Regions from separate parts of the Paenibacillus sp. FSL K6-1122 genome, predicted to be linked through region 2. Evidence: predicted binding sites of a transcription regulator. Region 2 holds the regulator's gene; each other region holds the start of a gene.

Region 1 (7,138 bases), 170 kb from region 2:
GAAGCGGTCAGTAGCTTATACATGGGAATACACACTCCTTCATGAAATAGGTACCGGATGCAGATTAAAGACTGTATGGATACCTTTGGCATTAGACTGTGCATTTTGAGGGTTTTCATACTCCTTTCAATAAAAAAATGTTTAACCATTGCACATCCTGCACACAATAGAACTATCGTAAGCTCCGTGAAAGTGCAGGAGCGAAGGAGGCAGAGGTTATGGCCAAAAGTGATGAGTTGGTAAAATACATTACGCAACGTGTAGTACATTATATCGATACGCCGAAGGATGAGCGGAAAGGTCGCACCAAAAGGAAAGAGCCGTGGGCGATGAAGTGGTTTGGTATGATCCCTTTCGCTGTATCCCTGTGGGTGGGGAAAAAGGAAAAAGAATTCGATACACAGTCTCATAAACGAAGTTCTTCGGGAAAAGGGTGACTATCCCTTACCTATTTCACTAATGGTAAACCAAAAGACGCAATCCCTTAATAAAATGGGAAGGCGTCTTATTTGTTGTTTTACAAATTATCTGACTGTGTCTTAAGAATTTGCTGATGATCAAGGATTTACGAGGTAAAAATGGCCATCTTGCTGCAATGTGCTTAAAGGGACAAAGCGTTGAATGGATGATTTTCCACCTAGCGCTACATATAGAATGGACTCTGCTTCCTGATCTGCATGCCATAGCTGATAACCGCTAACGGGTAGAGGACCACCGTATACAACGTTACGATCACCCGCTGAGAAAACAATCTCTTGATTCTCCCCGTGTTGTATCACATCTTGTGCCCGGTCGGCAGCAACAGGTTTGGAGGTAATCCACAACAAATTGTCAGCCGGATTGAAGACGGGGCGAAGATGAAGTGGATCGACTGATAAAGATGGCGTTGTGGATAAATCAGTTATGCTGGCAGAGTTCTGTTTGGAATCAGCCTCCAGCAGGTTCAGTAACTCTGAAGGTAGTACATCTCCGTTCGTAGCCTCAATATAAAGTGCAGGATGATTAGGTTGTTCCACTTTCCAATAAGCCAGTAGGGGAAGAGCATAACCAAGATGAAGCTCTCCTCCGCCAGCGAGTAATACCTCAAGATTCACATGTTGTCGATCCAAGGCTTGTCCAAGAAGTTCATTGTCGTATGGTGACTGTTCTCCATGACCATATTCACTAAGCATCAACTGGCCCTGCTCTGTGGCCGTAATAATCATATATCCGATAGGTTTGCCTTCAAACTCAGCTTGTACAAGCCAGCTATGTAAACCCGGCCCCAGAGGGTAGAAGTCCAGGTCGGCGTTCTTCCAATGCACTTCGCCGTTAGCTGTACCAAGTGTAACAGCTTGTTGCTCTGCAAACTGTTGCACAGCAGCGGGAGCTAGCTTTTCATTCTGAATGGCATGATGTTTGGAGCTATACTCTGTTGATGATGCGGGGGATAGCGAAGACATTTTTTGTTCCTCTGCATTGGCTATCGACCAAAAAGAGAATAGGGCAAGACAACTGAGCAAGCCCAAGGTTATACAGGTTGTTTTCCAAGCGTTGTTCCAACACGTATGAAAGAATCGTCTCAAATTTACACCTACTTTTTCATTTATCCGTTACCTGAGCGGGTCCTAGTTTCATTCTAGGGGACAGGCTATGCAAAGGTTGCTGCAACCTGTCGGGTAGCTGATCATAAATAAACACTACTTTTGCCAGCATTTGCAGGAAAAGTAGTGTCTTCGTCTATCTTAAGTGAAACATGCCGCTGCTAATGGCAGTCACTTTCACTTTGGGTTCATATTGCCAGATCATCTCGGTCCGGCGTGTCTCATACTGCAGTTTCATAGCTTCGCGATCGATTACCGCCTGTTTTGCTTTCTCTTCTTCGGCATCTGTCTCGGAGTCGATCGGTACTGCGGCCTCTGCCGCCAGTTCTACATCTGCTCCAATGGGTTTAGCGTTAGTTATATCCACAACTTTTTTCAGTGGTGCAGGTGGCGTACGGTCAGAATGGACATTCTCATTCTCCGTGTCTGAGGTTATGTTACCTGGTGATTCTACCTCAGGGGTATCTTCCCGAAGTACCGCCTCATAGTAGGTGTCCAACACGTCCAGCTCCAGATCAAGCCGCTCTTGTGCTTTCTCTGCCCAGCTATAATCGAGTTCCAACAAGCGGTTCGTCAAATGAGATTCCAAAGCAGCTCCGGCATCAAATAACGAAACTTTAGCTGTCTGTACATGCATGTTCTCCGCAAGCCTCGGACTAAGATCACGTCGGTTCAGCTTGGTGCCGAATTTTTCTATAATTTCACCCGAGCGAAGGGAAATGCCGAGAAAATGCAATTCCTCCCGTTTCAAATCACAGGCGAATTCCACCTTGAAACAGACACCAAGCCAAGGCTCATATACGGCTGGCGCTGTAGCCCGCAATTGCCGTTTGGCAGCCTGTTCGAACAGGTTCACGAAGGCACCGCCTTCACGGGCAGCGCCGAAAATCTGCTGCAGTCTGCGACTGCCATACACCACTTCTTCACGCAATATTCGTCCTGGCCCCAGCTGTGGCAACGATGGCGTAATACCGAAGTAACGGCCTAAAATAGTTTCTTTTGGTGGCTCGCCTTGAGGACTGCCGTTGGTTACGCCATTCGTTCCATCGGGGTTAGGAACAGCAGGAGGTGATGCTTGCGCAGCTTTGGCTTCTGCTGCTTCAATGGCCTGCTGATAACTGTCAGGATCAAATATAAATGTAAAGGACATCGTCTCAGCGGGTGCTCCGGTTCGTTCCACGAACCCCCAATAATAGGGGCGATTGGTCAACGCTTTGTCCGCCTCAGGAGAGAGTTTGACTGTAACATGGGCAGGGGAACGCTCCATAATCTGACAATCCAGTGCTTCCAGATAGGTGAGAACATAAGCCTGCACTTCATGGGGAGACATGGTCATGAGTTAGCTACCTCCTTTACGAAGATCTAACAACCCGGATACGGCAGGCCCTTCATCTGAAACCTCACGTTGAATAGAGTTCAGCGATTGTCCAAGTGAATCCATTTTTCGGCGAATATCTTCATCAGTTTGTGATTCCAGCATGATCTTGTACAAACTTTTCTCAATAGACTCCTTCTTCTCCAGCCGTTCCAGAATGACATCCAGCCCGCCGATCACCATCTCAAACATATTGATCTTCTCATGCAGCAGATTCAGAATATGTTCCTCAATGGTTCCAGTCGTGGATAAATTGAAGATGTTCACGTCATTTTGCTGTCCCAGCCGGTGTACCCGACCGATCCGCTGCTCTACCCGCATAGGGTTCCAAGGCAGATCAAAGTTGATCATATGATGGCAAAATTGCAAATTGATGCCCTCACCACCTGCTTCGGTTGCAATCATGGCCTGCACACGCCCGCGGAAGAGATCCATCATCCAGTCTTTTTTGCCTCGATTCATGCCACCCCGATAGGGTACTGCCGTAAGCCCATTGTTGCGGAAATAGTTTAGCAGATACTCCTGCGTGGCCCGGTATTCAGTGAAGATAATTACTTTTTCATTCATGTTCCGAACCAGTTCCATCGTTTTCTCCGCTTTGGTATTCTCCTTGATCGCTTTAATATGGGCAACGAGTTCCCAAATCTTGTCCCGAAGGGGAGAGTCCAGCGGAAGTTTCTTCGACAGATTAACCAGCGTCACGAATACAGCATCCCGACTGCTGCACACTTCACGCTGCAATGTAACAAGGGAGAGCATGCTGCTCAGGTTGCCGCCAGCTTCCTGGTACTGGTCTTTAACAAAGGAAGTCACGCCATCATAAAGCGCTTGTTCTTCGGGCGATAGTTGCAGATTCACGTTGGAGACATTCCGTTTGGTAAATTGAACAGGGCCTTCGCCGCGGCGGTTACGAATCATGACTTTGGATAACTCGTTCTTAAGCTGTTCCTGATTTTTCGGAACCCGTTTGTCTACAACAAAGTTGGCCGCAAAGTCACCCTGACGACCCAGTTGACCGGGCTTCAGCAGGTTGATCAGATTGAACAATTCACTCATATCGTTCTGCACAGGTGTAGCTGTGAGCAGCAGACAATACTTTTTGCGCAATTTGAGCATGAATTGATAGTTGGTTGTTTTCTTGTTTTTGAGTTTATGAGCCTCGTCAATAATAATCATGTCGTAGTCGGTATTCAGCAGCATATCTTTATGCGGGTCACGTTTGGCTGTATCCATGGAAGCAACAACCACTTCATTCTGCCAGGAATAGGCCTTTTTCTGGGCAATAGCAGGGATGCCAAATTTTGAATTCAACTCCCGTACCCATTGCAGTACAAGAGAGGCTGGCACGAGAATGAGTACCTTGGATACGAGACCCCGAACCATATATTCTTTCAGAATGAGACCGGCTTCAATGGTTTTGCCAAGACCCACCTCATCGGCGAGAATGGCCCGGCCTGACATTTCAAATAATACTCTGCGTGCAGTGTCCATCTGGTGAGGGAGTGGAGTGAGACCTTGTAGATGCTTGAGACATTGGATCTCGTCAAAATTGGGAATCAGGTTGGTCTCTTCGGCTTGAATGCCGAGTTGGAAGAGTCGATAATCCCCCCAAGGACCTCCTTTATCCAGTCGTGATTCCAATTGATTAATCCAGTTCCGATCAAATTCCAACGGAACGGGTAGCTCGGCTACAGGTTGATTCATGTGGTGCGGGTTTTTCCGGTTCATGGTGTTTCCTCCCCTGCCATACGTGATGACGTTTTATTCGTAGGTAATAGTATGGACGAATGAGAGTCAGTTCATAACTATATAAGTTGAACTACATTTTATTTGCACGAACACTACGATGACAGAACAACCTTCCAATCGCTGTTATCCCCAGATTTCTTTGATTCCCTTTTCTGGAGGGGGAAATCCGGGGATAGCGTATGCTTTCGATGCAGCTTTCTTTCAGAAAGCTTTTAGGCGAACGCTTCGCTTTTTCAGGTTTTTTCTGTCCTCTCCGTTGACGTGCAAATGATTAGTTTAACTTATATTGAACCCAGAAATTTAGTAAAGGCACATGTTTTTTCTGTGCCAAAAAATTCACTGATGTCGTATTCATGCGTATGAGGGTGTGTGAAGAAGCTTGTCCGTGTATAGGGAGTCTATAAAATAAGGTCTGTGATAAAAGTCGCATGGAAAATCAATATATGGTGTAATATACTGTTTTTATATCACTATATGTGGTGTTTCGTCATAATTTACTTTTATAGTGAAAATGGAGCTTTATGCCGGGGAGGTTGAATGTAGCGATGAAATCGAACCAACGATCGTACCAATTAGAAGGACTTAGCGAAAAAATATTCCTGGACCGATACGCCTGGAAGGACGCTGATTCGAATCATGCCAAGGTCGGAGATGTGGTATTGATATTAACGAAGGATGATCCGAAGTTCCCAACCAAGGAAGTGGGCGAAATCATAGAACGTAAGGGTCAGCTTGTACAGGTAAGGACTCGAAGCGGAGAGATGATCGAGACAAGTGTGGAGAAATTGACACTCAACATAGAGAAAACACCGGAAGAGATGTGGGACCGTCTTGCCAAAGCGATGGCTTCTGTCGAATCCACAGCCGATAAGCGGGCAACGTGGGAGTCCAAGTTCCGCTCTGTGTTGGAAGATTGGAAGTTAGTACCCGGAGGCCGCATTGCTGCGGGCGCGGGGGCAAGCGATGAGCTGACACTTTTCAATTGTTATGTCATTCCGTCTCCGCAAGACAGTCGGGGTGGCATCATGAAGACTTTGACCGAGATGACGGAAATTATGGCACGTGGGGGAGGCGTAGGTATTAATTTGTCCTCTTTGCGTCCTCGCCGAGCGGTGGTGAAAGGTGTCAACGGATCATCCAGCGGTTCCGTATCGTGGGGCGGATTGTTCAGTTATACGACTGGACTGATTGAACAGGGCGGAAGCCGCCGGGGTGCGCTCATGCTGATGATGAATGACTGGCATCCGGATGTGCTTGATTTTATTACTGTGAAACAAGCGATGGGGCAGGTGACCAATGCCAATCTGTCTGTATGTGTGAGCAACGCATTTATGGAGGCTGTCAAGCAGGACGGAGATTGGGATTTGGTTTTCCCCGATACGAACGATCCGGACTACGACACCGAGTGGAACGGGGATATGCAGCAATGGAAAGCCGCGGGTCATTCGGTGGTGCACTATCGTACACTGAAGGCTCGCGAAATCTGGCATACCATTATTGAATCAGCCTGGAAATCGGCAGAGCCTGGTGTGGTATTCATGGAGTACTATAACCAGATGTCCAACAGCTGGTACTTCAATCCGATTATCTGTACTAATCCGTGCGGGGAACAAGGCCTGCCTGGCTGGGGTGTATGTAATCTGTCTGCCATTAATCTGTCCAAATTCTACGATGAAACAAATCATGATGTGGCATGGGATGAACTGGCGGAAACCACTCGTATCTCGGCTAGATTTTTGGACAATGTCATCGACGCAACACCATATCATTTTGAGGAAAATAGACTGAATCAGCAGCGTGAACGCCGGGTTGGGCTTGGCACGATGGGACTGGCAGAGCTGATGATTAAGCTGCGTATTCGATACGGCAGTCCTGAATCTCTTGCATTTCTGGATAAACTGTATGGATTCATGGCGAAGGAGGCCTATCTGGCATCGGCAGAGATTGCAGCAAAGAAGGGAGCTTTTCCAGCTTTCGAAGCTGAACCGTATTTACAGAGTGGATTCATGAAAAACATGGTTGCGACGTACCCTGAAGTGGGAGAGGCCATTCGTAAACAGGGCATTCGAAATGTCACACTGATCACACAAGCGCCAACGGGAAGTACAGGTACGATGGTGGGCACATCAACAGGTATTGAGCCGTATTTCGCCTTCAAGTATTTCCGTCAAAGCCGTCTAGGTTATGATGAACAGTTCGTACCGATTGCACAAGACTGGCTGGATGAACATCCGGGTGAAGCTTTACCAGACTATTATGTGACGGCAATGGATTTGTCGGCTGAGAATCACATACGGGTGCAGGCTGCGATCCAGCAATGGGTGGATAGTTCGATCTCGAAGACGGCCAACTGTCCGGCTGATTTTACAGTGGGGGATACGGCTGAGCTGTACGAACTGGCCTTCGACCTTGGCTGCAAGGGAGTAACGAT
Region 2 (7,138 bases):
ACGATGCATCTGTTTAATGCAGGTGAGGAACTGGTGTCCAAACCTCTGCTGAAGCTGGGACTGGAGCCGCTTGATCCAGCCTTTACGGTAACTGCATTCCGCGAGGCGGTTGGCAAGCGTACAACCAAAATCAAGGCTGTACTTTTAAATCAGGCATATGTGGTTGGTATCGGGAATATTTATGTGGACGAGGCTCTATTTCGCGCAGGTATCCATCCCGAGACCATCGCCAAGACACTGACCGAAGCTCAGTTAACGGTGCTTCATGAAGCGATTGTGGCTACGTTGCAAGATGCAGTGAATGCAGGTGGATCTTCCATCAAGTCCTATGTGAATGGACAGGGTGAGATGGGGATGTTCCAGCATCAACTGAAAATCTATGGACGCAAATCAGAACCTTGTACAACTTGTGGTACGTTAATTGAAAAAACGGTGGTTGGTGGCCGTGGCACGCATTTTTGTCCGAACTGTCAGCTGCTGTAACATGAACTGAATGAACGAAATGATGAAATCATAGCACCCTTGGATTCCTCCCTCCATATACTGATATGGCAGAAATAAGCGGGCGTATACCCATACTGGCATCTTCAGTTGGCACGAGTACCGCACAGAGGAGGAGTCCGGGGTGCTGCATCATTTTATTTCATTGCTGGCGCTTGCTTTGGCGCTTAGTTTAGATGGTTTTGGAGTCGGGATTACATATGGGTTACGGAGGACGAAGATTCCCCTGTTATCTATCGCTGTTATTTCGATCTGTTCAGGATTGGTTATTGCCTTGTCGATGCAAGTAGGTGTGTTGTTGTCCCATGTGGTGTCACCGGATATCGCTTCGATCGTGGGAGCCGTTATATTGATAGGTATTGGTGCATGGTCACTGTTGCAACTAATTCGAAAGCAAGGCAAAGAACAGCTGGAAACAGACACTGGAATGGGTGAGGGAACAGAAGCAAAGGTAACTGGAGTGGGAGAAGCACAAGAGAGACTGTCGGATTCAAAGGGCAGGAATCAGGTGCTTGCACTGGATCTGGAGCAGTCGGCTTCAAATGGATCACTGGAACGAATGGTATTTACACTGGAGCTGCGCAAGCTGGGCGTTGTCATTCAGATCCTTCGCAGTCCCTCCAAGGCGGATATGGATAACTCGGGGAGTATATCTGCTCAAGAAGCGATGTGGCTTGGTATTGCCCTGTCTCTGGATGCGTTTGGAGCAGGTTTGGGAGCGGCACTTCTGGGATTCCCTACACTATGGACAGCACTCATTATTGCACTGTTTAGTGGGGCGTTTCTGTCACTCGGCATGAAGGTTGGCCTACGATTCTCAGCTCTGCGCTGGATGCGAAGACTGTCTGTATTGCCAGCGCTATTGTTAATGATTATGGGAATAATGAAGTTGTTATGAGGTGAAACGATGAATATAGGCTTAACCGGCGGGATCGCGACAGGCAAAAGCAGTGTTTCCGCCTATCTCGCCAGTAAGGGAGCGTTGCTCATCGATGCAGACGTTATTGCCCGGGAAGTTATGATGCCCGGGCATCCCGTGTTGGCCGCCGCTGTTAAGCGGTTCGGACAAGCCATACTGAACGAAGATGGAACACTGGATCGGAAAAAGCTCGGAAGTATTGTTTTCGAACAACCAGAGGAACGAAAGGCATTGGAGGCTATCACACATCCGGCGATCCGAAGAGAGATGCGCGAACGGGCTGCTGCATACGCGTTGCAACATCCGGATAAACTTGTGGTATCTGATATTCCTTTGCTCTACGAATCAGGCCTGGAGGATGGTTTCGAGGAAGTCATGGTAGTATATGTCCCGAGATCAGTGCAACGAGATCGCTTGATGAGTCGGGATGGAATGACTGCAGCACAGGCCGAGGCTCGAATGGATGTACAGATGGATATTGAGCGCAAAAAACAGCTGGCAGACATTGTCATCGATAACAGCGGCTTATGGCCTGCGACGGAGCAGCAAATTGACTCATATCTACAGCGTAAGGGTTTGTTATGAGAATATTGCGTAAGAAACGTGTACTGCTGTTGATGTTTGTGTCCTTTGTACTGGTGTTATTTCTGAATACAAACTGGATGGCATGGTTCTATCCCATACATTATAAGGAAGAGATCCGTGCCCAATCTCAGAGTTATGAGGTTGATCCGTTTCTGATTGCTTCCATTATCAAGGTGGAGACCAATTTCAAGACAAGCAAGGAATCCAAACGAGGTGCCATTGGGCTCATGCAATTGATGCCGGACACGGCGAACTGGATACTGGAACAAGCCAAAATTCCCGACACTTCGCTGGAGGAATTGAAGCACGAGCCTGAACGAAATATTCAATTAGGCACATGGTATCTGCGAAATCTATCCGATCAATTCGATGGCAATGAAGCAGTTATGATCGCTGCCTATAATGCGGGTCCAGGCAAAGTGAACAGTTGGCTTAGAGATGGTGTATGGGATGGCTCGTTCGATACAGTGAAAGATATTCCGTTTGGTGAGACGCGTCACTATGTACAAAGAGTCATTTACTATTATAATCAGTATGTAAAGATCTATAATACGTTCTAAGTATATAAGTAGAAGCACAGAGCAGGCCGGTTATTCACCGGCCGCTCCATGCTCCTCTGTGTAGCGTATTACGATGCAGATATTATTGGTATTGACCTGCCAATTGCTGTTCTGCAATTGTTACCAGACGCTTCGTGATGTATCCACCGATCGAACCGTTCTCGTAAGAAGTCATGTTACCTTGGTATCCGTCTTGTGGGATGCTGATTCCGAGTTCTTGAGCAACTTCATATTTCATTTGCTCGAGTGCTGCGGAAGCTTTAGTTACCACCAAGTTGTTGGAGTTACCATTGCTTTGTGCCATTGCTGTTCACCTCCTCGCGGGTTGGTAAAAGTATTATGTGTCGGCAATGCGTTTTTCATTACAAAATCAGTACAGGGAATATGTGGTAAAAAGTAAAACGTGGGAAGTGATCTGTTTTGAAGTGTCCTTATTGCGGTTATATGGGTACCAAAGTGCTTGATTCGCGTCCGGCCAACGAAGCAAAATCCATTCGTCGTCGCCGTGAGTGTGAGCAGTGTGCCCGAAGATTTACAACGTTTGAGATGATTGAGGAGACTCCACTGATCGTCATTAAGAAAGATGGCAGTCGTGAAGAGTTCAGCCGGGACAAAATTCTCCGCGGGCTTATTCGTGCCTGTGAGAAACGTCCAGTCTCCGTAGAGACCCTGGAGATGATGGTATCTGAAGTGGAGAAATCTCTGCGTAATACAGCTGATGCTGAAGTTGAGAGTCGCCAGATTGGTGAGCTATTGATGGAACAGTTGTTTCCGGTCGATGAAGTGGCGTATGTCCGTTTTGCGTCGGTATACCGCCAGTTCAAAGATATCAATATGTTCATGAAAGAACTGAAATCCCTGTTGTCCAAAGACGATCTGGAGGATTAGTGAAGTTGGTAAAGGGAGAAGAGCAGTCTGGAGTTCCAGTCCGTGTGTACCAGAGAAATCGATTGTTCTTCTCCAATCACTTTGGATCTTGAAAAAGTGATTGACAGCGAAAGCTGGATTTTATATGATATAGGAGTCGCCTGTGGAACGTTAGCAGTGCTGGACAAGTTATCTATTTCATATCCTGGGGCCTTAGCTCAGCTGGGAGAGCGCATCGCTGGCAGCGATGAGGTCAGGGGTTCGATCCCCCTAGGCTCCATACTAAAACAACCCGCTAAACACAAGGATTTCCGAGTGTTTGGCGGGTTTTTGCATATGTGAAAATTGTTCGGTTTTGTGGTTGTGGTCACACTGATGGTCACAGTGGAGAAATTTTTAATGATTTTTTTGATTGAGTGCCACTAATGTTGCACATAATGTCATCCAGATTTACGAAACATTTTAGACGACAGAAGGTTAAGAACTAATCGAAATTCCAAATATTATTAGTATGATGGAAGGCTAGAAGAGAGGCCGAGGATAAAAAGAAATTTGATTCGATAATAAAAAAACTACATGAGTTAGGTATTAATCCTGTATCCATTCCAGTAAATGAAGGGATTAATTACTTACCATGTTTATTTGATTGTATCTAACTGTAAAGGAGAGCAGTAATTTTTGCTCTCCTCATATCAATGAATCTTGTTAACCTTTTTTTCCCAATCCCACTTCTTCCAGACGATATTTCTCCTAATTTACGCTTGGCGGTGTCTTTCAACATCCAGAGAAAATTGTTACTGTTCTCAAAATCTCCGGTCAAACAACCAGCGCTAAATTGATGGCAATTATCCAAGATTAAATTGTAATTTCGATACTTGCCCTCCATTTCTAACGCTTTTCGACCAGCTTGGGGAAAAGAGATGGTGTTATCCCAATCAGCATAACAGGGAACATAGATTTCATTGATTGAAGATTGTTAGGTGTCCTGTGAATTCTTGAAAGCTTACCTTTCTAATATTGCCTCTCCCACTAAGATCAATAATTTCTCCATCGGAGACATAAATTCCTAATGCTCCATTGAACCAAAACCTAATTCTGTGTAAATTACAGAAGCAAAAGAGGGTTCAAGATTTTGTCTTTTCATCATTCGGTACCTGAGCTTGTCCCTTTTTCCCATTAACCATTCACTGATTTGTATCAACTCCTTTTAGGGCTTTTGAAGCAATGTTTGTCAGTTACGTATGAGCGATTTGGACAATTTCCAAAACCCGATACCAGATATAAGTTATGGGAGTTATTGCCGCATTTCCAGCAAGAGCAACGCCCCCTGTGACAGCTGTTTTTCTTGTTGTTACAATGATTTTATCGTTCATGTAGTTTACCTCCTCAGTATAAGTGTCAGGGGTATAATATAGAAATAAATTTGATGATTTTGCTAACTATAAGGCGTAATTACATAACCACTAAAGGGAAATGACGGAAGAAGTCGAATTATATGGGTGGGTGACAAATTACCTAAGCAGAGGAGCGTTTGTTAATGTTTCTTTCAGAAGTCAGAATTACTAACTTTCGAAAATTTGGTCAGGGAACTAACGGTGAACCTGGACTGATTCTCGTATTAAATAAAAGTCTAAATGTCCTTATTGGTGAAAATGATGCAGGAAAATCGGCAGTAATCGACGCAGTCAAGTTTGTATTGTTAACTCAGAGTCGAGATTATTCCAGACTTGAGAAAGAAGATTTTCATAATGATTCTAATGAACTGAAAATTGAATGCATTTTTCAAGGGTTTTCTGTGAATCAAGCGAAGGATTTCTTAGAGTGGATCACTATTGATTCAGATAAACAATATAATCTTCGGGTTTTCCTGACAGCTAAAAAGGATATTAAAGGAAAGATAATAATTGACGATGTTCATGCAGGAAGTGATAGTGAGGGCCAAATTTTACATAGCAAAGCACGTGATTTACTGAGAACGATTTACCTTAAACCCTTGAGAGATGCTGAAAATGAACTCGCAGCAAAAAGGAATTCACGATTGTCTCAGATTTTATATTCACATCCCGAGTTTTCTATGAGTGAAGATCATAGACTGGTTGAAATTATTAGGGAAGCTAATGAAAAAATAAGAAATTATTTTAATTACGACGAAATTACCAGTGATGAGAAAAAGATTCTAAAATCAATTAATATTTATTTGTCGAAGTTCTCTGATAATAAAAATTTGTTGCGTTCAAATATAGAGATAGCTGCAGTTAACTTGAAAATGATCTTGGAAAAAATCGATCTTTTGCTTGTTACTACTAAGTCAGGTCTAGGCTCGCTTAATCAACTATACATCGCGGCTGAATTACTACTTTTGCAAATCGAAAAAACAGAAGGGATAAATATCGCCTTGATTGAGGAAATAGAGGCTCACTTGCATCCTCAAGCCCAGATAAGGGTAATGGACTACCTTCAAGAATTAAGTGAAAGTAGCACATCTCCAATGCAAATACTATTGACAACTCACAGTGTTACATTAGCTTCAGTTATCAAATTGCATAATTTAATCTTGTTTACTGAAGGTAAGGCTTTTTCTTTAGCAGAAGGCAGTACCAAACTACACAAAGGAGACTATAAATTTTTACAAAGATTTTTAGACGCTACGAAGGCCAATTTATTTTTCGCAAAAGGAGTTATTATTGTTGAAGGTGATGCAGAGAACTTATTACTGCCCACATTAGCCGATAAGCTAGGAAAATCTTTTGCTAAGAACGGAGTCTCTATTGTTAACGTGCGGAGTACTGCACTGCTAAGATATTCAAAAATATTTGCTAGAATGAAAGAACCGATGATGCGACTACCAGTTGCAATTGTTACCGATTGTGACGAACCAGTATCAAAAATTGACAAAGATTCTGGTAATCTTATCTTTCTTGCTGATAGAACTCCTCAAGCAATAAAATTTGATAAAGAACTCAAATATAGCGATGGAAATATAAAAGCTTATATTTCTCATGAGTGGACTTTAGAATTTGATATAGCTTGTAGTTGCTTGAAAAAGGAACTGTTCGCCTCAATTCTAATGGCAAGGGAATATATTAATCAAGATAAGGCATTAACAGAGGGCAAAGAAGTAAAAAAATCCATAGAAATTAGTGACTATATTACAGAAGCTGGGATACAAATTAGTGAATGGGCCACCGATGACCCATTCATGTTGGCTTCAAAGATAGTTAGAGATGTAGTGCTTAAGCAAAATATTTCGAAAGCTGTTGTAGCTCAATGCTTTTCTGAAATTTTGAAAGAACGTAACTTCACTTTGGAGGAATTAGATGGTATCAGAAGCGATATTTATCTAAAGTACTTAATTGATGCAATAGACTATGTGACAGGAGCTTAAACATGTTAGCCATAACAGATGAAGACATTGCATACGCGACGGGAGTTTTAAATATAAAGAATGGCTTTGATGTGCCGAGAATCAATGTTATAAAATGTATGGAAAGTAGAGATGTAGTTGCATGCCCAGGGAGCGGGAAAACCACGGTATTACTTGCAAAGTTATTAATTCTAGCAAGACATTTACCTCTTAAAAATAATAAAGGAATATGTATTTTAACTCATACAAACGTTGCAATTGACGAGGTTAAAGAGCGGCTAGGAGACAAAGCTAATGACCTACTTTCTTATCCAAACTTTGTTGGGACAATTCATTCGTTTA
Region 3 (7,138 bases), 2.7 Mb from region 2:
GCAGACCTGACGGTAGAAGGAGAGACGATCCCTGCCCGTAATCTGGGTGTGGCTACTCGTGCCGAGAATTATGATGCATACTTGGGTGTTGATCTGGATGAGAGCAAAGAGGGCGGAAGTGCTGTCCGTGTAGTTGGTGAGCAAGGATGGATTGCCTTTAAGGATGCCGATCTGGGTAGTGGGGCAGCAGCAATTGAAGCTCGTGTATCCGTGGAACAAGCAGGCGCTGTGTTGGAAGTTCGACTCGGTTCACCAGACGGTACGCTCGCAGGACGTGTGGAACTGGCACAAGGTGAAGCCCAGCAGTGGTCTACCGTGAAGGCGGAACTCACAGGTGCATCAGGTGCGCAGGATGTATACATTGTGTTGTCTGCGGGTGTGCGCATCAGTCACTTTGAGATTCGTTAAGTCAAATAACTCATGAAAAAGCCTCCGAACTTATTCGGAGGCTTAGTTTGTTGTTTAATGACCATTTTGCATAAATCCCCTGAGCGGTAGGAAACGAATTATACAAATTTCTATGATATGAACCGTGCTTGTATTGTCCATTAAACGTATTTTTATTTTCCGTCAAACGTAATCATTTTTTGCACAAATTGCTTCAATTGTTTGTTGGTTTCATTCAGTTGCTCAATTGTGCTCATGAAATTGTTTACGAGTTCAGCCTGCTCTTGGGAGCTTGCAGTGATCTCACCAAGTTCATTCTCCATGCCTTGAATGGATTGCCGAACCGAGAGAAGAGAATCTTCAATACGTGCCGTTGCTTCTTTGGTATCCACAGACAGTTTGCGAATTTCTTTGGCAACAACGCCAAAACCTGCACCAGCTTCCCCTACACGAGCAGCTTCAATGGCAGCATTCAAGCCAAGCAGATTGGTTTGTTCGGAGATTTCACGAATGAAACTGGCGACCTGAGTGACATTGCCTGATTTCTGTACGGCTTGTTTGGAATTGTTCCGGATCTCTTCGGTTGTGGCACTGAGTTCCTCGGAGTGTGCAGCTACATGCTGTACACTGTCAATTAACTGGTTAGTCAGATTTTCGGTAGCATCCATGAGCTGTTGCAACTGGTCTTGGTCATCCATACTGTAGAGCAGATTAAACAGGGCGATGACTTCACCTTTTTCATTTTTAATGGGGATAAAAGCCACGTCAAAAGGAACACCGAATAAATCTTTAGGGTAGTGATCGAATCGTTTGACTGTACCGCCGTTGAGATCAGCAAAATTTCGATTTCCATCCAATAGAGGGTCGCCGGGTTGATAATTCAGTTGTTTTAACGATTCCCCTGCTGAGAAATATAGGAATTTCTCATGATCAATCACGGAGAGGGTTACATCCTGACGAATCGTATCTCGAAAGAAAGGCATACATGTAATTAATGCTTGAACAATATCCATATAAAAGATGATTCCTCCCTGGTTACCTTATGTAAACGGTTAAATTTTAAATGCTAACTTAATAACTACCTATATTATATATCGTCATGCAATAGAGAAGAAAATAGAGAGAATGGATAAAACCTATTTCTTAAAGAAGACCGCTATACGCCAACAAGACACGAGTCCGCTGGGGACCAGTGCCTTGTTAGTTGGTGAGGGGAATAAAACCAATGTTTACAGCATACTGAGCTGCATTGTAACGATGGTTCGAGTGGCTAGTGTTGCACGGACATCAATCAAACGCTGATTCCGGCTGCCGCGGAAGGGAAGGGAAACATCACGCTCCGCTTCAACGTATCGACCGTCAATAATCACATCGCACAACCGGGCAAGCTCCGCTCTTGCAGGGTCGGTAATCAGTTCTTCATATTCGAATCCCGTGTAGGCCCATACCGTCAGATCAGGACGTGCAGCGCGGAGCTGCTGGACCCAAGACGTACATTCTGCTGCCGAGAAAAAGGGATCACCACCACACAACGTAACGCCATCCAGCAATGGATGGGTCGTCACTTCATGCAGAATCTGCTGCTGCCGCTCCTCTGTAAAGGGCTCACCCGCTCGAAAGCTCCATGAATCCGGACTGAAGCAGCCCGGACAGGCGTGACGGCATCCGCTGATGAACAACACGGCACGCAGGCCGATTCCTTCATTCACCGATTCCGGGATGTAACCATATAGATTCACCGGTGTTTCACCCGATCCCGCACTTCGGCTTGCTTCGCAGCATTGAAGCGTACTTTGTAATCTCCGGTCAGATAGCCAGTTACGCGGCGTAACCGCTGGAAGTGTACATGGTTCTCATGGGCTTCACAGCTTGGGCATACATCCCCAATGACGCCTTCATAACCACATGCAGGGCAGCGATCAATTGGATGATTAATGGAGAAATAACCGATATCCTGCGCCAGTGCATACTGTACGATCCGCAGGAAAGCTGCGGTGTTGGCCCGAACGTTTCCGTCAAGCTCCACATAGGAGATTGCACCCGCGTTACATAACGTATGGAACGGTGCCTCCAGTTCAATCTTCCGATATGCTGGAAGCGTGTGGTAGACCGGGATATGGAATGAATTCGTATAATACTCCCGATCATTCACTCCGGGAATAATGCCATAACGCTCTCTGTCGATCTTCGTGAATTTGCCGGACAACCCTTCAGCAGGTGTGGCAAACAGGGTGATATTCAAGTTATGCTGCTCGCTCATCCGGTCACAGAACTCTCTCATGGTCCGAATAATGTTGAGCGCTTCGCGATGTACATGAGGGTCCTGCCCATGATGGCGCCCATAGAGAGCTGTCATACATTCCGCGAGTCCGATAAAACCAAGAGATAATGTTCCATGCTTTAAAAGCTCGGCAACCGGCTCGTTCGGGCCAAGCTGTTCTCCACCTTCCCATACACCCTCCCGCATCATGAAGTCCGATGCCTTGGCAGGCTGCAATGTCTGAATTCGGTAGCGGTGCAACAGGCCGGAAGCGGCATTATGCATAACTGACTCCAAAGCAGTATAGAATCCGGCTCGGTCAGCGACAGCTCTTGCACCTTGGCAGATGCCAAACCGGATGCCGAGCTTCACGAGGTTAATGGTGTTGAAGGACAGATTACCTTTACCACTTTGACGATTGCGACCAAACCGGTCAGCCAGTGTACGTGTGCGGCATCCCATAGTTGCAATGATCGTATCCGGATCTTCCGGATGATAGAAAGGCAGATTGAAAGAGGCATCCACATTGACAAAGTTAGGATACATCCGCCGGGATGAACAGGTGACTGCGAGCCGGAACAGATCATAGTTCGGCTCTCCTTGAGCCTGATTGATCCCCTGTTTACATTGGAAAATATGTTGAGGGAACACGGGAGTCTCCCCGTTGCCCAGGCCACGAATGGTTGCTTCCAGCAACGAGCGTGATACCAACCGTCCTTCCGCAGAAGTACATAATCCATAGTTCAGTGAAGTAAATGGAATCTGACCACCCGCCCGGCTGCTCATCGTATTCAGGTTATGAATCAGTGATTCAGCAGCTTGTCCTGTCTCCAATTCAGTCTCTTCATAGGCGAAGGCATATGCCCGCGGACATTGATTCTTCGCTTCGATGCTATCCAGATGAAGCTGTTCATCCCCGATCAGAACATTTTCACCAAAGAGCCGTTGCCCTTTGCGGTAGTGTTTGCGGAACGATCGCTGTACATAAGGGGCCAGATCCCAGTCAATTTTATTGGCCGATACACCGCCATATTGACTGTTCTGCTGGGATTGGAAGATGATCGCAACCAGAGCCATGGCAGACATGATCGTCTGAGGTGTGCGAACCGATCCGTTACCTGTGTTGAAACCCGCAGCAAGGAGACGGTCAAACGGGATAAAGATACAGTTGGTCGTTCCAAGTGCATACTGATCCAGATCGTGTACATACAGATCCCCATTCTCCACAGCTTGGGCAAGCTCTTCCGGCAACACATGACGCAGAGCATGCCACTTGGCGGTCTCCGAACCGAGCCTGCTCATCTTACCACTGAAGGAATCCCCGTTCAGATTCGCATTTTCCCTCAGCGTATCGGCGTCTTCTGCGCCAATAATTCGTCTTCCCAGGTCGGATAATAGATCGGATGCCAGTGGGGTGGCATACTCAAGCATGTTCATGTAAGGTTCCTCCTAAAATGATTTTGGTTATCATTCAATTCACGTTAAATACTATATGTAGATTCGTCTTATCCATTTATAAACTATATGTGGTTTTTTGGGTGTGATAATGATCACACAGCTTACTGAACAAAGTGGACTTTCCTTTAATTGCTACGGATAAAGGTTCCCAAAGTCTGAGCGGAAGCGTATAATTTCTAGTTATTCTGCAAGTATAATATCCGAAGTCGGACAAGATGGACTTTAATCAAGCTGAAAAGGCGAGTTGCAATGAATTCGCGGTCGTTAAACCATCCGTTTAAGACCTGCTTTTGTCCACAAATGGGCAATAGGCAGGGAGTATGATTCTCTTATACTTCTACGGTGTTAATCATATAAGTATAGATTGTGACAGCTATTCGGATTTTTGATGACCCCTGTACGTGATTAAACATTCTGAAATACAGATTTGAAAGTGCAGCTTAGATAAGAGGGGTGAATCATGGGGACGGCAGAAGGCATTACAAGAGGCTTCTATGAAGATATAAAGGAAGCTGCGGCCCATATCGTAGACGTATTAAGTGGTATATTGAAGGTCAATACCATCTTTGTTGCCACGAATGACGGGGTGACCAATGTCATTTTGGAGGCCTTTAATCGTACGGAAGAGTTAGTTGTTAAAGGCAGTGCACTTCCATTTACGGATTCATATTGCAGCCTGGTATTAAGAGACAACGGTAGCGTTCTTACGATCCCGGATACATGTGAACATCCGATGACACGATCCATGGGCGTTACGAGCGGACTTGGCAATCGCTTCTTCGTGGGCGTGCCTATTATGAGAAGATCGGGCGAAACATTTGGCACCATCTGTCTGATGGATGATCCTGGTTATGTGATCAGCGAAACCGATATGAAGACACTGAAGGCAATGGCTGTATTCCTGGGTTATGTTGTTGATCTGGAAAGCACGTTGCATGTTCAGGAGCAGAAATTGAGTGATTCGGAACAAATGCAAGAACAGCTCCAGGCAGAGAAAGAACGTGCCGAATCTGAGGCTATGACCAAAACACAGATGTTGAAGCTAATGAGTCACGAGATTCGCAATCCTTTGAACGGTATTTTGGGACTGACAGATCTGATGCGCACACCGGATATGCCTGAGGAGCAGTCCGAATATGTGAACATGATTGAGACAAGCGGCAATATTCTGCTTTCCTTGCTGAATAATATGATGAATTTCAACATTAATGAAGCAGGTAAAACGGTTATACATGATGATCCGTTTGATCTGGTAGGCACCATTGAGAATACCGTGTATCTCTATGCCGGGATTGCGACGGGCAAGAACATTGAGCTGGGATTAAATCTTGAACTGAATGTATCTCAAGTGTTTGTTGGGGATGAAGTCAAGATTGGACAGTTGCTTGCACACGTCATTCAATATGCTCTCGATTCAACGCGTGAAGGTTCCGTTCTGATCACAGCAGTGGTGAACGGAGAAGAATTGGAGGAGACCGGTACACTTCAACTCAAGGTGAAGTACACGGGTCAGATGTTATCGGACAAGAAGACACCAACCTTTAACAGCCAAGATGAAAATTTGAATATCCAAAAACTGATTGGAAGCAATCTAGGTTTAGCTGTAAGCCAGAATCTTGCCATTCTCATGCATGGCCGTATTCAGGTGAGTAGTGTGAAGGAAAATGAGACGGAATTCAACATCTCCCTTCCATTGCGCAGATACTGGGAGTTACCTCAACTCGCAAGTGTTCAGCAACGGTTAAAAGGGAAAAAGGTGTTGCTTGCCAAGGACCCTGATATTTTGCAAGGTGTCTCTTCCCTGATGCGTAGGTGGGAGATGGATGTACACATGACCTCGGGTGTGACATTAGCGCATGATTGGATCAAGGAAGGATTCATGCCGGATGTAGCCGTTGTGGATATGGGATTAATGGAAGGCGGCGCGGTTGATTTTGTACATGAACTGAAACAGCGCCTGGAGAATCTGCCCGTCATTGTTCTTGTTCCTTATGGTATGCACATTGAATTGCATGAAGCAGAAGCCTTTGATGCTGTTCTGACCAAGCCGGTCAGACAGGCTGATCTGTTGAATGCATTGAGCATTACTTTGCCTTAGATCATGATCATAGATCTTTATTCGGCGCACCTTATAGGTGCGCTTTTTTTCATTTTCCATTTTCTGAGCCAAAGCCCTTTTATTCCGAGCTGGTTACGTTACAATAGAAAGTGAACTTCATCTTTATAACCAACAGAGGAGGATATGCAATCAATGGATTATCGCAGATTAGGTGGAAGCGGACTGAAAGTAAGCGAGATCAGCCTGGGAAGCTGGCTGACGTACGGAGGGTATGTGGAACGTGAGAATGCGGTGAAATCAATTGAAACTGCATTTGATGAAGGCATTAACTTTTTTGATACTGCCAATGTATACGAACGGGGTGCGGCAGAAGAACTGCTGGGGCAGACGCTCAAAGCATATTCCCGTGACTCTTATGTACTTGCAACCAAAGTATTTGGCAAAATGGGTGATGGTCCGAATGACCAGGGGTTGTCTCGCAAACATATCAAGGAGCAATGTGAAGCCAGCTTGAAGCGCCTAGGCGTTGAATATGTGGATATCTATTACTGCCATCGTTATCATACCGAAACACCAATTGAAGAAACACTCCGCGCGCTCGATGATCTGGTACGCCAAGGCAAAGTGTTATATGTAGGCGTCAGCCAGTGGACAGCGGCTCAGATGGAAGCTGCGTTGGGTACAGCAGATCGTTTGCTTCTGGATCGTATCGTGGTCAATCAGCCGGTGTACAACATGTTTGACCGTTATATCGAAAATGAAATTATTCCGCTCGGTGAGCGTAAAGGCATCGGACAAGTTGTATACTCCCCGCTTGCTCAAGGTCTATTGACCGGGAAATATACGTCCGTTTCCGATATCCCAGAGAATAGCCGTGCTGCCAAGCTAGGATGGGACGAAGGAAAGATCAATGCGGATCGTATCGGGAAAGTTCGTCAACTGATTGAAGTGGCGGACAAGCTGGATCTGAAGGT

Evidence for each region. Region 2 encodes NrdR, which represses ribonucleotide reductase genes. Its sites were predicted from a motif close to AACACNATATATNGTGTT; they were not measured.
Region 1: a site for NrdR is predicted at 5,174-5,191, ahead of NSQ20_RS10770 (adenosylcobalamin-dependent ribonucleoside-diphosphate reductase). Genes of this name have one in related genera too.
Region 3: a site for NrdR is predicted at 4,132-4,149, ahead of NSQ20_RS29525 (anaerobic ribonucleoside triphosphate reductase). Genes of this name have one in related genera too.

The regions. Positions count from the first base shown of each region.
Region 1 covers NZ_CP150272.1:2,393,263-2,400,400, forward strand. Annotated here, with positions in the region: gene NSQ20_RS10745 (N-acetylmuramoyl-L-alanine amidase) at 1-23, opposite strand, end outside; gene NSQ20_RS10750 (YqzE family protein) at 219-437, shown strand; gene NSQ20_RS10755 (hypothetical protein) at 558-1,442, opposite strand; gene NSQ20_RS10760 (YqhG family protein) at 1,720-2,919, opposite strand; gene NSQ20_RS10765 (SNF2-related protein) at 2,923-4,686, opposite strand; gene NSQ20_RS10770 (adenosylcobalamin-dependent ribonucleoside-diphosphate reductase) at 5,253-7,138, shown strand, end outside.
Region 2 covers NZ_CP150272.1:2,221,395-2,228,532, forward strand. Annotated here, with positions in the region: gene mutM (DNA-formamidopyrimidine glycosylase) at 1-483, shown strand, start outside; gene NSQ20_RS09990 (MntP/YtaF family protein) at 584-1,399, shown strand; gene coaE (dephospho-CoA kinase) at 1,409-2,005, shown strand; gene NSQ20_RS10000 (lytic transglycosylase domain-containing protein) at 2,002-2,565, shown strand; gene NSQ20_RS10005 (alpha/beta-type small acid-soluble spore protein) at 2,648-2,869, opposite strand; gene nrdR (transcriptional regulator NrdR) at 2,986-3,453, shown strand; tRNA gene NSQ20_RS10015 (tRNA-Ala) at 3,640-3,712, shown strand; gene NSQ20_RS10020 (hypothetical protein) at 4,668-4,805, opposite strand; gene NSQ20_RS10025 (AAA family ATPase) at 4,970-6,817, shown strand; gene NSQ20_RS10030 (UvrD-helicase domain-containing protein) at 6,820-7,138, shown strand, end outside.
Region 3 covers NZ_CP150272.1:6,640,769-6,647,906, reverse strand. Annotated here, with positions in the region: gene NSQ20_RS29540 (glycoside hydrolase family 3 C-terminal domain-containing protein) at 1-408, shown strand, start outside; gene NSQ20_RS29535 (methyl-accepting chemotaxis protein) at 561-1,400, opposite strand; gene nrdG (anaerobic ribonucleoside-triphosphate reductase activating protein) at 1,617-2,126, opposite strand; gene NSQ20_RS29525 (anaerobic ribonucleoside triphosphate reductase) at 2,123-4,084, opposite strand; gene NSQ20_RS29520 (histidine kinase dimerization/phospho-acceptor domain-containing protein) at 4,566-6,203, shown strand; gene NSQ20_RS29515 (aldo/keto reductase family protein) at 6,357-7,138, shown strand, end outside.